2 regions of the Streptomyces sp. AF1A genome follow, and region 1 is predicted to be linked to the other one. Evidence: riboswitches for the same ligand, from Rfam matches in the RefSeq annotation. Region 1 holds a riboswitch; the other holds the start of a gene.
The links. A riboswitch is a leader RNA that binds a small molecule or an ion and turns the genes downstream of it on or off. The one in region 1 is predicted to bind cobalamin.
Positions count from the first base shown of each region.

Region 1 (7,268 bases):
CAGCAGGCGGGACGGACTGGCGAGGGCGTTCGCGGCGCCGACGCAGATCAGGAGGGTGGCCAGTTTCAGGCCGTCGTACGCGGCGAAGACGAGCGCCTCCGCGGTGACCGTGCCGCCCAGCCGGATGCCCTGCGCCCAGTGCGGGAGCGGGACTTCGGGGAGGGTGAGGACGGGGTGGGTGCCGGGGATGGGGGAGCCGAGCGCCACCGCGAAGACGAGGCGGATGAGGAGGACGGCGAGGGCGAGCCTGGCGAAGGCGGTGTAGGAGCGGGACCAGGGGGCGGGGGAGCGGTGCGTGGCCACGACGTACGCCGATGTGACGACGAGGAGGGCGAGGAGGAGGGGGTTGGTGGTGCGGGTGGCGGCGGTGCCGAGGGATATCGCCCACAGCCACCAGGCACCCGGGTGCACGGGGGCACGGTACGGGTGCCGGGCGGCGGGCTCACCGGCCGGCCGGTGCGGGGTGCCGCCGTACGACGGCCCGCGGTCGCGCCGGCTAGGCACGGTTGCGCCGCCGCGCCTGCCATACCGCCGCCCCCGCCAGCAGGGCGACCGCCGCCGCGCCGATCGGCAGGCCCAGCGAAGGGCCGCCGTCCGAGGCGCCCTTGCCCTTGCCGGCAGCGGTCCCGCGCGCCGGCTCTCCCGCCGCCACCTGCTCCCCGCACCCCTTGTGCGGATACCCGGCGATCGCGCACAGCAGGGCGTTGGAGTCGTAGCGCAGGGGACCCGCGACCGCGGCGAGGGCGTCGGCCGTCGTCGCGTCCGGGCGGACCCGCGCGCAGGCGGTGCGCGGGGCGGGCGGGGTCTCGCCGGACGGGGCGTCCGCCGGTGTGCCGAAGTCGAGGACCAGGGCCACCCGCTTCGTGCCGGACGTGGCGGCCGTGCCCGCGCAGATCGTGCCGAAGTCCGCCGTGCCGCGCGGCCGGGTCGCGTCCGCGGAGTCCGCGCTCACCGCGAAGCGGAAGCCCTCCACGGCGCCGTCGTCGGGGCGGACCGTCGACGGGCCCTGCGTGGCGTAGGTCCAGTGGCCGCCGCCGCGCTCCCAGAACGACCAGTAGCGGTAGCCGGTGGCCTGCGCCGGCGCGGCACCGAGCAGCAGGGCGAGGGCGGCCACCAGGACGGGCGCGGCACGGCGGACGGCGGTCACGGCTGCCGCTTCTTCCGGGCGCTGAGCAGGAAGCCGATGCCGATGCCCGCGACGAGGCCGACGCCGACGACCCACCAGACGCCGGCGTGCGAGCCGTCGCGGGACGCCTCGGCGTGCCGTGCGGCGGCCTTGTCCATGTGCGGGGCGGGACCGAGGTCGTTGAGGGACCGGACCAGGCTGGTGCCGCCGAAGTCGCCCGGCTGCGCGCCGACCGCGTGCGCGGCGAGGATCAGCTGCGCGTACGCGGCCGGGCCGCTCTGGGACGCCCACTGGGTGGCGTTCTTCTCCAGCCAGGCGTACGCCTTCTTGGCCGGCCCGGTCCGGCCGTCCGCGGCGAGGGCGACGACCGCGTCGGCCGTGTTGCCGAAGTCGGGCTGGTCCTTGGCGCCGGGGAGCGCGGACATCAGGTGGCCGCTCTTGGCGACGGCCGATGCCAGGTAGGCGCCGGCGTTGTCCGCGACCTGGGCCGGGGTGAGGTGGCCGGCCTTGGCGCAGCCGTCCTGCGCGGGGGACTTGCCGGTCCCGGTGACGAAGCCCTTGCCGAGCGCGCCCAGGACACCGGCCGCCGTCGCGTCCGCGTTGGCGAGCAACGCGCCCTTCTTGTCCGGCTGGTAGGCGAGGGCGCCGCCGCCGTCCTGGTCGCACGGGATGGACCGGGCGGCCAGCAGGTCGTAGGGGGACTTGCCGGACGGGCGCAGGCCCGCCGGGTCCGTGCCGGCCGCGGCCAGCGCGCCGATGACCACGGAGGTGGAGTTGGTGTCGCTGGGCCCGCCGGGGGAGTAGCCCCAGCCGCCGTCCTTGTTCTGCACGGACTTCAGCCAGTCCACCGCCTTCCGGACGGCGCCGCCGTGCCCGCCGACCGCCTGCAGCGCCTGGACGGCCGCGGCCGTGCTGTTGGTGTCGACCACGACCTTGCTGTCGCAGGCCTTGGCGGGAGCGGCGCGGAAGGCGGCGAAGGCGCCGTTCGCGCACTGCTGGCCGGTGAGCCAGTCCACCGCCCGCGCGGCGGGCCGGTAGCCCAGCGTCCGCTGGGCGACCAGGGTCAGCGACTGGCGCCACACACCGTCGTAGGTCGGGTCCGACTCGCCGTACAGGCCCGAGGGGATCGCCACCTTCGGGGACGCGGACGGCGACGGACCGGCGGCCGTGGCGGGTGCTGCGGCGGCCAGCACGCCTATGGCGGCGAGAGCCGCGGCACTGCGGCGGACGTTCATGAAGGCGACTGCCTCTCCCTGCGGGGAGCCGGGCAGCGCACGGGAGGGCCCCGGGCGGCTCGGCTCCGTAGACCTCGACGGTGCCGTGCGCGGCGGGCCGCCGGCGCACGTGAGCCGGTCAACGTCCCGTCCGGGGCAGTCCGGCTCACCGTGCGCGGCACGGTTCACGGTTGCGGGTCAGCGCCGGAATTGCACCGGCTTTCCCCTGTACGGGTTGTGATGACGACTCCGCCACTTTACCGGCAGCCGCGCGCGGCCCGACGGGTGGCTGTGCGCACATCGGGGCGGTGACTAGGGTCACGGTCATGACGACCACGGGGAGACTGCTGGGTTCGGGCCGTACGGCCGACGTGTACGAGATCGACGAGGCGTGGGTGCTGCGCCGGGACCGCGAGGGCTGGGGGGACGCGGCCGCCGAGGGCGCCGTGATGGCCCACGTGCGCCGGCACGGCTATCCGGCGCCCCGGGTACGGCCCTCCGCCTCGCCCACCGACCTCGTCCTGGAGCGGCTGTCCGGCCCGACGCTGCTCGGCGCCCTGCTGGCCGGCCAGGTCGGCGCGACGGAGGCCGGCACCCTCCTCGCCCGGCTGCTGCGGCAGTTGCACGCGGTACCGGGCCGGGACGCGACCGCCCCGCACCTGCGCGTGCTCCACCTCGACCTGCACCCCGACAACGTCATGCTCACCCCGGACGGCCCCCGCGTCATCGACTGGTCCAACGCCGAGGACGGCCACCCCGGCCTGGACTGGGGCATGTCGGCGCTGATCCTCGCCCAGGTCGCCCTCGCCGACGACGCGCTGGGCGAACCGGCCCGAGCCGTCCTCACCGGCCTGCTCACCGACCCGGCGGACCTCACGGCCTCCGGCCTGGCCGAGGCCCGCAGACGGCGGGCGGCCAACCCGACGATGTCCCCGCGGGAGGTCGAGGTCCTGGCGGACGCGGAGGGGCTGGTAAGGGGGCTGGGGCGGCTGGGTTAGCGTCTTCCGGTCCGCTCCGTTCCATTCCGGTGGGTTCGGCCGGGGTCGGGCCGTTCGTGCCGGTTTGATGCGGGACTGTGGCGGGGCTGTGGCGGGGTTGCAGCCGGATCAGGGAGTGGCGCCCGCCGGCCTCGGGGCGAGCTCGGGGTGCCGGAACCAGCGCAGGTAGCCGGTGGTCGGGGAGCCGAGACCGGTGGCGTCGTCGTAGCCGCGGCGGGCATGGAGGCCGAAGTCGTGGCCGAGGGTGTAGAGGAGATAGCGCTGGGCGCCCCCGGCCGTGTCGACGCCGGGGCCCTCGTCGCGTACCACGGTCAGGGGCGCCGTCCCCGCGTTCGCGGGGTGGTCGGTGACGTCGTGGAACACATGGGCGTGGGATGCGGCGAGGGCGTACAGGAGCGGGTTGGCGAAGCCGAGCCGGTGTCCGGAGGCCTGTTGGGCGTCGGCCTGGACGGCGGCGAAGGCGGGCGCGGCCGCCGACGTGCCGCCGAACCCGACGAGATGGTAGGTCCCGGCGTCCGTGAGCCCGACGAGGACGGGCAGTGCCCCGTCGCCTTCCAGCGCCACGTCGGGCGTCGCCCGGCGCGCGGTGCCGCCGGGGACACGGCCGCGCTGGTACCAGGGCCGCGGGAAGTCGCTCGCGCCCCCTCCGCCGCCGAAGGCGAAGACGCCGGGGACCGGCCCCCACGCCCGGCCCTTGTCCGTGAGAACGGACAGCTCGTCGCCCATGCTGGTCTCCCAGGCGTAGTCGCCGTGCCGGTCCAGGGCCAGGGTGGTGCCGCCGACCGAGGTGACCCACGGCGAGCCGCTGGGGAAGTCGGCCTGGGCCCGGGTGGTCTTCGGGTCGCAGTTGACGCCGGTCCGCGCGGCCCCGGGCGAGGAGTCGCCGCAGTCACCGGCGGCGAAGGAGACCCCGATGCCCTCGGCCGCGGCCTGCTCGAACAGCAGGTTCCACGCGGCCACCAGCGTGGGGGTCAGGTGCCCGGGGCTGGAGTGGACGATCTCCGCCCAGGAGTTGGAGACGACATCCGCCCGGCGGCCGTCGATGACGTACGTCTCGGCGTCCATCAGGTCGTTGTCGAGGCAGGAGTTCGCGCCGACGTACAGGACCTTCGCGTCCGGGGCGAGACCGTGGGCGAGGTCGATGTCGAGTGCCTGCTCGCCGGCCCAGGTCCGCGGCGGAGCGCACGCGTCACTTATGTGCCAGCCGCGGGGCGTCACGTGCTGGCGGTACTGGCCCGGCCGGAAGGCGCGGTCGCCGGTGGCCCGGGCGTAGCGGTCGGCGTCGGCGGGCATGTCCGGCGACCCGTAGGCGTCGACGACGGCGATGGTGGAGCCGCGCCCGGTGGCGCCGTCGGTGCCCGCGCCGTAGGCGTGCCGGAGCTGTGCGGGGATGTAGGGGCAGGGCGCGTACGCGGTGGTCCTGCCGTACGCCTTGGGCAGCCGCGTGGCCGGCTTCTGACCGAAGTGGCCGGAGCACACGGCCCCGTCCGCGGGCACGTCGAGAGCCGGTGCCGGGGTGGAGAGGGGGCGGGCTGCGCCGGGGGTGGACAGGCCGGACACGCCGAGCACGGTCGCGCCGAGGGCGGCGGGCACGCTGAGGTCGCCCGAGGGCGCGTCGCTCGTGCCGCGGCCGGTGCGGTAGCGGTGCAGGCTCGTGCCGAAGGCCCGCTGGACGGCGCGGGCGGGGCCCTCGATCGTGAGGTGGTGGAGGGTGCGGCCGGTGACGGTGAACCCGGACCGGGCCAGCCATGCGGAGACGGCACGGATGTGCTGGTCCGTCTGACCGAAGCGCCGCTGGTACGCGGCCGGGGTGAGGTAGTGCCGGTACTCGGGGCTGTGCGGGTCGGTGACCGCGCGCAGGAACGCCGAGAGCCCCGCCGGGTCACGGGAGCCGAGGTAGAGACGCGCGCTGACGCGGCGCGCACCGGGCACGGGGCCCGCGTCGGCGGCCGGCGTCGCGTACGCGGGCCGGGATCCCACGAGGGGGTGCCGGTCGGCCGCGTGGGCGGCGGGGAGGGAGCCGGCGGTGCCCAGCAGCAGGGCACAGGCCGCGGCGGCCACGGAACCGCGGCGCAGGCGGTGCGGCAGGCGTATGGAGGCGTGAAGAGGCACGGGATGCAGACCTTCTGGTGTGGCGGCGCCGGACGGCGCGCGGGACGGAGCCGCGGCGCGGCACGGACTGCGCCGTACCGGCCGATGGCCGCCGGGTGAAAGGTGCGAAAGGGATGCCCAGGGTCCTTTGGCGGCCCTAGGTGCGGATGGTCCGGCCCCGGCAGAGCGGGCCCGAGACGCCCTGGAACTCCAGGTCGAGGCCGAGGCCGTCGCGTTCGGCGTGGATGTGCAGGTGGGGCTCGCTGCTGTTGCCGGAGTTCCCGACCTCGCCGAGCACCTGCCCGGCGCGCACGGGGTCGCCCGTGGTCACGGTCACGGTGCCGGGCCGCAGGTGGGCCAGCTTGACGACCTCACGGCCCGTGTCGATCCACACGTGGTTGCCGTACACGGGCTGGTAGCGGATGGTGCCGGGTTCCTGGTCGTCGATGTGGTCGGCGGCGGAGACCACCGTGCCGTCACAGGGCGCGTGCACGGGCTGCCCGTACACCAGGTGGCTCGCGTTCGTGCCGCGCGCGCCCTCGCCCCGGGCGCGGCCGCGCGCCCGCGTGCCGCCGGGGCCGACCCGGAGGACGTCCAGGGCGCCGCGCTGCTCGGGGAAGCCCGCGTGATGGTTCAGGCCCCGTCCGCCGCCCTGCGCGATGTACCAACTCCCGCCCTGCAGCGGGAAGACGAGAGGCCGCGACACGGCCTGCCCCCAGCGGTGGCGGCGCGCTCGCACCAGGAGCACGCCGGCGACGGCGAACAGGACGGCTCCGACGAGCAGTTCGGCGGTGGGGCCGCCCGACGCGGGCAGTCCGGGCAGCCGGCAGGCGGAGGCGAGGGCGACGAGCGCCCCGGCCTCCAGGGGACGCCGTATCCACCAGGGCTGGGTGGCGGGGGCGCGCCAGCCCTCCAGGAACAGGTAGCCGACCGCGACGATGAGCAGGCTGCCGCACCAGGCGGTCCGGGAGGGCGCCTCCCAGCAGTCGCCGACGCGCACGGCGAACAGCAGGGCCAGCACCGCCCACGCGAAGGCCGTGCGCGCCCCGTGGGACACGCGCAGGCGCGACGGCCGGTGTGCGGCCGGGGCGATCAGCAGCCCGGCGAGCTCACGGCCGTCACGGCTGGCGGCGAAGGCGAGCGCGCGGCCCCTGGTGCCCTCGATCACGAGCCCCTCGGGGCTGTCGCGCACGCCGGTGACGTCGCCGACGCGCGCGAGGGTGGCGGCCACGATCTCGTCGAGCCGCTCGCGGCCCACGGCGGCGGCCACCCGCGGCGCCAGGCGTTCGCGCTCGCCGGGCTCCGCGGTCAGGAACCGGTACAGGGCGTCCGCCGCGGCGTCCTGGCCGTGGTCCGGCCGCCCGGTCCGCCGGCCGTCCGCCGGTTCCCCCGTCGTGTCACGCATCGGCCGCACCGTCCTGCCCCGCCGTCATCGCCACGGGTGTGACGCCGCGTGCGGCCGCCGGTGACCAACCACCGTTCAGCACGCGGTCCTTGACCGTCCGGAAGCGGCGCGCGAGCGACCTGTAGTCCTCGTCCCGCAGGCAGGTGCAGTCCGCGCCGATCATCAGCAGCCCGAAGCACACCAGGCCCATGAAGGCCATGATGCCCACGTGCAGGCCCTCCAGCGCCAGGGTGTTGGTCTTGCGGACCCACGGGCGGGCCGACAACAGCGCGAAGGGAAGCGCCAGTTCGATGAGGATCGTGACGTAGCAGACGGCGGTTCCCACGACGGCGCTGCTCATCAGGTGCGCGTACGTCGCCGACATCTCGAAGCCGGTGATCCGGCTGATGTAGTACATGGCCACGCCGTCCTGCCACATCTTCCCGGTGATCTTC
Region 1 covers NZ_JBLEBI010000122.1:445-7,712, forward strand. Annotated here, with positions in the region: partial or broken gene ACLU3S_RS25995 (energy-coupling factor transporter transmembrane component T) at 1-411, opposite strand, end outside; gene ACLU3S_RS26000 (SCO2322 family protein) at 497-1,147, opposite strand; gene ACLU3S_RS26005 (prenyltransferase/squalene oxidase repeat-containing protein) at 1,144-2,361, opposite strand; cobalamin riboswitch at 2,478-2,607, opposite strand; gene ACLU3S_RS26010 (phosphotransferase) at 2,667-3,338, shown strand; gene ACLU3S_RS26015 (protease pro-enzyme activation domain-containing protein) at 3,447-5,450, opposite strand; gene ACLU3S_RS26020 (peptidoglycan DD-metalloendopeptidase family protein) at 5,587-6,834, opposite strand; gene ACLU3S_RS26025 (hypothetical protein) at 6,827-7,268, opposite strand, start outside.

Region 2 (7,268 bases), on a different contig from region 1:
GGCGACAAGGTCCGCGCCTCCTACCCCGGGTACTCGGGACCATGGCCGCGCGTCGCCATCTGGCAGGGCTCCTCCGACACCACCGTCTCCCCGGTCAACGGCACCGAGCTGCGCGACCAGTGGACCGACGCCTGGGGCATCGGCCAGACCGCCTCCAGCACCCGGAACCTGACCGGCGGCACCACCGAGAGCATCTACGACGACAGCACCGGCGAACCCGCCGTCGCCCTGTTCTCGGTCCGGGGCATGGCGCACGGCCTTGCCGTGAACCCCGGCTCGGGCGCGGACCAGTGCGGCAGCACGGGGACCTACTACCTCAACTCCATCTGCTCCAGCTACTACACCGCGAAGTTCTGGGGCCTGGACGGCAGCGGCGGCCAGGGCGGCACCGGTTCCCTGCCCGCCCCGTCCGGCCTCACGGTGACCGGCACCACCGACACCGGCGCCTCGCTGTCGTGGAACCCCGTCAGCGGCGCCGCCTCGTACAGCGTCTACCGCAACGGCACGAAGGCCGGCTCGGTCACGGGCACCGCGTACACCGACACCGGACTGTCCGCCGCGACCTCCTACAGCTACACGGTCGCCGCGGTCGATGCCTCCGGCGCCGTCGGCGCCTCGTCCGCCGCGGTCACGGCCACGACGACCGGCTCCGCGCCCCAGTGCTACACCGCCGACAACTACAGCCAGGTGCAGGCCGGACGCGCCCACCAGAGCGGCGGCTACACCTACGCCAACGGCTCGAACCAGAACATGGGCCTGTACAACGTCGCGATCACCCACACACTGAAGGAGACCTCCCCGGGCTACTTCGTCATCGCCGACTCGGGCTGCTGAACCGGCGATGACCCGCGCCTGCGCCGGGAACCGCCGGCCCGGCGCAGGCCACGCCCGTGCCGCTCGCGCGGAATCCGGGGCGGAAACACTGGTCCAACCAGTTGACCAGTGAGCCCGTTGGGTTCACCCTGAGCGCCATGACCGAGGGACCCATCCGGCGCGAGGCCGTCTCCGACCAGCTCTTCGCCCTGTTGCGCGACAGGATTCTCGGCGGGCAACTCCCGCCCGGGGCCGCGCTCACCGCCGAGCGGGACCTGGCAGCCGAGTTCGGGGTGAACCGGCACGCCGTCCGCGAGGCCGTCAAACGGCTGCAGCAGGCACGGCTGGTGGAGGTCAGCCACGGCGGCCGCACGCTCGTCCTGGACTGGCGGCACACCGCGGGACTCGACCTCGCCATGGGCATCGCGGCGGCCGACGCCGGGCCCTCGGTGGCGGATCTCGCCCGCGACGCCCTGGAGATGCGGGCCTGCATCGGCGCCGACGCGGCCCGGCTGTGCGCGATCCGGTGCTCCGCTCAGGCCGCCGGCGAGATCGTCGGGGCCGCCGGCCGGTACGCGTGCACCGGGCCCGACCTGACCGAGCTGGGCGACGCCGACGTCGCCTGGTGGCGGCTGATCGTGGAGGGCTCCGGGAACATCGCCTACCTGCTGGCCTTCAACAGCCTGGTGGGCGGCACGCTCCCGGTCGCGGACGTGCCGGACGACCTGCGGACCGCGGAACTCCTCGACATCGAGGCGCATCAGCGGCTGGCGGCGCACATCGCGGCGCGCGAGGCCGAGGCGGCCGAACGGCTGGCGCGCGAACTGCTGTCCCGCAGCGTGCCCGCCACGCCCCGGAAGGCGGTGCGCTGACATGATCCCGGCCGTCGTCTACGCGATACCCGCGTTCGTGCTCCTCGTCGTCGTCGAGGCGCTGTCCTTCCGCTTCCTCCCGGACGACGACGAGCGCGGCTACGAGATGCGGGACACCGTCACCAGCATGTCCATGGGCGCCGGCAGCCAGGTCGTCGCGGTGCCGTGGAAGGCGGTGACGATCGTCGTGTACGCGGCTCTCTTCGCCGTCGCCCCCTGGCACCTGTCACCGTCCTCCGCGTGGACGTGGGTGCTGCTGTTCTTCGGCGACGACCTGGCGTACTACGCCTTCCACCGCGCCCACCACCGGGTGCGGGTGCTGTGGGCGAGCCATGTGGTCCACCACTCGAGCCTCCGCTTCAACCTCTCGACCGCCCTGCGCCAGAGCTGGACACCGATGACGGGTCTGCCCTTCTGGCTGCCGCTGGCGCTGCTCGGCGTGCCGCCGTGGATGATCCTGCTGCAGCAGGCCTTCAGCCTCGTCTACCAGTTCTTCCTGCACACCGAGCGGGTGGACAAGCTGTGGCGGCCGGTGGAGTGGTTCTTCAACACGCCGTCCCACCACCGCGTCCACCACGGCTCGAACAGCGTCTACCTGGACCGCAACTACGGCGGCATCCTCATCGTCTGGGACCGGCTCTTCGGCACCTTCGAGCCGGAGGGCGTGCGCGTGGTGTACGGCCTGACCAAGAACATCGGCACCTACAACCCGGTGCGGGTGGCCTTCCACGAGTTCGCCGCCGCCTGGCACGACGTGCGCACGGCCCGCCGCTGGCGCGACCGTGCCGGGTATCTGTTCGGGCCGCCCGGCTGGGCACCGAGGGCGGACGCCTGACGTGCCACCGCTGATCGTCGTCTTCGCCGCGCTGGCGGCCCTCGACATCGCAGGTGTCGCGACCGGCCCGCCGCTCCTGGAGTGGGTCGCCAAGCCGCTGCTGGCACCCGTGCTCGCCGTACACCTGTGGCGCCTGACCGGCACCCGGCACGTTCCCGTCCTGGCCGGCCTCGGCTGCGCCACCGCCGGTGACGTGGCGCTCATACTGCCCGGCCGGGCGGCCTTCGGCGTCGGAATCGCCTTCTTCCTGGGCGCGCAACTGTGCTGGACGGCCGCGTTCCTGCGCGCCGGTGCCCTGCGGTATCTGCGTCCCCGCCGCCTGCTGTGCGCCGTCCACCTCGCCGTGTGGGCCACCGCGGTCGCCGCCCTCGCCCCCGCGCTCGGGCCGGTCCTGGGAACCGCGGTGGCCGTCTACGCGGCGGCCCTGGTCACCATGGCCCTGACCGCGCGTGTGCTGGGACGCCGGGCGGCCTGGGGCGGGCTGGTGTTCATCGGCTCGGACCTGCTCGTCGCTCTGGGAGCCGCGGGGGCCGGCTTCCCCGGGCGCGCCGTTCTCGTCATGCTGTCGTACACGCTCGCCCTGGCCCTGATCACCACGGCGTTCACCACCGCGCAGGCACGCCGGTCCGAGGGGACGCCCACTGCTCGCCGGGGGACGTTCGTGACCCGCGCGAGCGACTGACGCCCGTCGCCGCGCCGTTCGCGAGGCTGCTCGGCGCACCGCAGGGCCCTCGCGGTGGAACACGTCGTCGGGAGCGCTTCGGCCGAGGGCCGCGTCGCGTGCCCGCCCGGGGTCGGCCGATGCCGGCGGGGCTGTGCGTCGTTCCCGGCGCGGCGGTCACAGGTACCGGGTCAGGAACTGGACGGCCAAGCTGGTGGCGGACACCACCAGCCACAGGCAGCCGCCGAGCAGCAGGGGTGCGGGGCCGGTCCGGCGCAGCCGGGAGGGTTCGGTGGACAGGCCGATCGCGGACAGGGCGACGGTGATCAGGAAGACGGCGAGCGCGCCGAGCGGGGCGTGGGCGCGGGACGGGACGAGGCCGGCCGTGTTCACGCCCGCCAGGAGGATGAAGCCGGTGAGGAACCACGGCACCAGCCGGCCCACGCGCACCGGGCCGGGACGATGACGCGCGGGACCGCCCCCGTCGGCGTCGTTCGCCGCGTCCGCCGTGCGCGCGCGCCGGCGGGCGAGGGCGGCGAGGCCGAGGCAGACCGGGATGATCATCAGGGTGCGGGTCAGCTTGATCACCACCGCGTAGTCGGCCGCCGGGCCGCCGTAGGTGGTGGCGGCCGCGACCACCGACGACATGTCGTTGACCGCGGTGCCCGCGAACAGGCCGAACGCGTGCTGGCCCAGCCCCAGCAGATGCCCGAGGGCGGGGAAGGCCAGCACCGCGGCGATGTTGAAGACGAAGATCGTGGACACGGCGTACGCCACCTCCGCCTCGGCCGCGCCGATGACCGGCGTGACCGCGGCGATCGCGGAGGCGCCGCAGATGCCGGTGCCCACGCCGATCAGCGTCCGCAGGTCGCGGACCACACCCAGGCGGCGCCCGATCCCGTACGCCGCGGCCAGGCAGACCGCGAGGGTCACGATCATCACCGGCAGCGAGCCGGCACCGACCCGCAGCACCTGGCCCAGGGAGAGCTGCGCACCCAGTACCACCACCGCGGCCTGCAGCACCTCGCGCCCGGCGAAGGCGATGCCTGGCCGCAGCCGGTCCGCGGGACGCACCGCGAGCGCCACCAGCACGCCGAGCACGATTCCGCTCACCGGCCCGCCGACGACGGGTGCCAGGCGGCCGACCGCGGTTGCGACGAGGGCGACACCGACGGCGAGGGCGAGCCCGGGCAGCCGGCCGGCGAAGCCTGCAAGTCGCGCGGCCAGGCGCGGAGGGCGGGTGGTGGCTGATCGGGGGAGGCTGGCGTCCTTCATGATCACCATCCTGGGCGGCGCGACGCACGCTCTGTAGTCCCCGATCGAGCAGGAGGTCATAGCGCAGACGCATGACTGGCTCATACGCTGGCGCTGTGACAGACTCCTCGGCGCCGCTTTCCCGTCCCGTCCCCGTCCCCCCGCGCACGCCCGACCTGGAGTCGCTGCGGCTCCTCGTCCTCGTGGCCGACCTGGGGAGCCTGGGCCGGGCCGCCGAGCGGCTGCGGATCTCCCAGCCGTCCGCCAGCCGCCGGCTGTCCACGCTGGAACGCGGGCTGGGGCTGGTGCTGGTCGACCGGACCCGCCGCGGCTCCCGGCTGACGCTGGCCGGGCAGGTGGTCGCCGGACACGCCCGGCGGGTCATGGACGAGCTGGACGAACTGCTCGCCGGGGCGGTCAGGCTGCGTGACCGGCGGGAGGCCGAACTGCGCGTCGCGGCGAGCCTGACCATCGCGGAGTACCTGCTGCCGGCCTGGATCAGCGAACTGCGCGCCCGTCGGCCCGAGTTGTACATCGGGCTGCAGGTGACCAACAGCGGGCACGTGCCCGAGCTGGTCGAGTCGGGCGAGGCCGACGTCGGGTTCATCGAGGGGCCCCACCTGTCCCGCGTGATGTCCACGCGGCAGGTGGCCGAGGACCGGCTCGTCGTCGTGGTCGACCCCGCACACCCGTGGGCACGGCGACGCGAACCGCTGTCGGCACAGGAGCTGTCCCGTGCGCCGCTGGTGCTGCGCGAGAGCGGTTCCGGCACCCGGCAGACCCTGGACCGCGCCCTGCACCTGGCCGGCTGCGAACGCGTGCGGCCCCTGGTGGAGCTCGGCTCGACGGCCGCCGTGCGCGGCGCGGTGATCGCCGGCACCGGGCCGTCCGTCCTGAGCGAACTGGCCGTCCAGGGCGACATCGCCGAGGGCCGGCTGATCGGCGTGGACGTCGCGGGCGTCGACCTCACGCGCGACCTGCGCGCGGTCTGGCCGACCGGGCGGCGCCTGGTGGGCCCGGCGGCGGAGCTGGTCACAGTGGCACGCCGCGAGGCCACCGGCGAGCGCCGGCCCCTCACGTAGAGCCTGCCGGCGGGCAACCGGCCCGAGGGAAGACACGCGCGCCTTCGTCGTGCGGGCGTCCACCAAAAGCCCATGAGGAAGATCACGTCGGGCGGACGCGGTCTTGGCCGCGCCCACGCCACACGGTACGGTCTGTCCGATATCGACGACGGCGAGACGGAAGCCGGTGGGAATCCGGCACGGTCGCGCCACTGTATGCGGGGCGCCCTCCTGGGGCGTTGCGTGAGTCAGACCCGTGGCCGTCGTCCTGTGCACCACCGAGATGGGACGCGAACTCCCAGAGGAGGTTCTGCCATGGCGCAGACCGTCGCTCAGCCGACAGCCACCACTCCCGCCATCCCCGCCAAGCTTCCGCTGAAGGCGATAGCGCCCTGGGCGGTCTTCTTCGGCATCCTGATGCTGGTCCTGCTCTACTTCGTGGGCGCCGAGCAGGGTGCCACCTCCGTGTTCAACGGCACCGGCGTCCACGAGTGGGTGCACGACGCCCGTCACCTGCTCGGCTTCCCCTGCCACTGAGCCCGGGGGAGAGCACACGCTCATGAACTCGGCAACGGTAAGGGGCCTCCTCGTGCGGGGCATGCTCGCCGGCCTCGCGGCCGGCGTGCTCGCCCTCGTCGTGGCCTACCTCCTCGGTGAGCCGAGCGTCGACAGGGCGATCGCCTTCGAGGACGCCCACTCCCACGAGCACGAGATGGAGGTCGTCTCCCGCTCCCTGCAGTCCACCGCCGGTCTGGCCACCGGCGTCCTCGTCTACGGCGTCGCCTTCGGCGGCATCGCCGCGCTCGCCTACTGCGTCGCGCTCGGCCGCGTCGGACGCTTCACTCCGCGGGCGACCGCGCTGCTGCTGTCCGGCTGCGCCCTGCTCGCCGTCTACGTCGTGCCGTTCCTGAAGTACCCGGCCAACCCGCCCTCGGTCGGTGAGCCCGACACCATCGGCAGGCGGACCGCCCTGTACTTCCTGATGATGCTGCTCAGCGTGCTCCTCGCGGTGTTCGCGACCATCCTGGGCAAGCGCCTCGCGCCCCACCTGGGCACCTGGTGGGCCACGGTCGTCGCGGTGGCCGCGTTCGCCGCGCTGGTCGGCCTGGCCTACGCGTTCCTGCCCGTCGTCAACGAGGTGCCGAAGGACTTCCCGGCCACCCTGCTGTGGCGCTTCCGGCTCTCCGCGCTGGCCGTCCAGTCCGTCCTGTGGGCCGGCTTCGGCCTGCTCTTCGGTGAACTGGCGGAATGCCTGCTGAACCCCAAGCCGGCAACAGCCCCGGGCGGCAACGGGGTTCCGGCCGCGCACTGATTCCTTCCGGACCACAGAGGGCTCATCGGAATCATCCGAAGAGCCCTCTGGCGTTCTTTGGACAGCGAGTCGCACGGAAGAGCGGGTACGGCTCGGCAGGCGGCTCGGCCGGACGCGAACCACCCGGCCGGGGGGCAGAGGAACGGAGCGGTCACAACTCCCGGCCGTGCCGCATCCTCCCCGGTGGCCGTGAGGCAGCGGGTCGGCGGCGCTGCCGCGCCGTCACCGGCATCCCGCGTCCGGAACGCCGGCGGCCGCGTTCCCGTCGGCGTCCGGCACGGCCAGGGGGCGCCCCAGCCGCAGATTCCAGCGCCCGGCCCGGCCGCTGAGTTCGGTCACCGTGAGCGGTGCCACATCGAGGCGCCAGAAGACAGCGGCGGGCAGGTCCAGCGCTTCAGTGATCGCCGCCCGCACCACCTCCGGCTCGACCACGGCGAGCACACGACCCTCGAGGGCCCCC
Region 2 covers NZ_JBLEBI010000026.1:47,851-55,118, reverse strand. Annotated here, with positions in the region: gene ACLU3S_RS11465 (PHB depolymerase family esterase) at 1-834, shown strand, start outside; gene ACLU3S_RS11460 (FadR/GntR family transcriptional regulator) at 972-1,685, shown strand; gene ACLU3S_RS11455 (sterol desaturase family protein) at 1,687-2,520, shown strand; gene ACLU3S_RS11450 (lysoplasmalogenase family protein) at 2,522-3,202, shown strand; gene ACLU3S_RS11445 (YeiH family protein) at 3,359-4,456, opposite strand; gene ACLU3S_RS11440 (LysR substrate-binding domain-containing protein) at 4,552-5,517, shown strand; cobalamin riboswitch at 5,630-5,775, shown strand; gene ACLU3S_RS11435 (CbtB domain-containing protein) at 5,812-6,033, shown strand; gene ACLU3S_RS11430 (CbtA family protein) at 6,056-6,808, shown strand; gene ACLU3S_RS11425 (histidine phosphatase family protein) at 7,031-7,268, opposite strand, start outside.
Region 2: another riboswitch for cobalamin. It lies ahead of ACLU3S_RS11435 (CbtB domain-containing protein); the one in region 1 lies ahead of ACLU3S_RS26005 (prenyltransferase/squalene oxidase repeat-containing protein).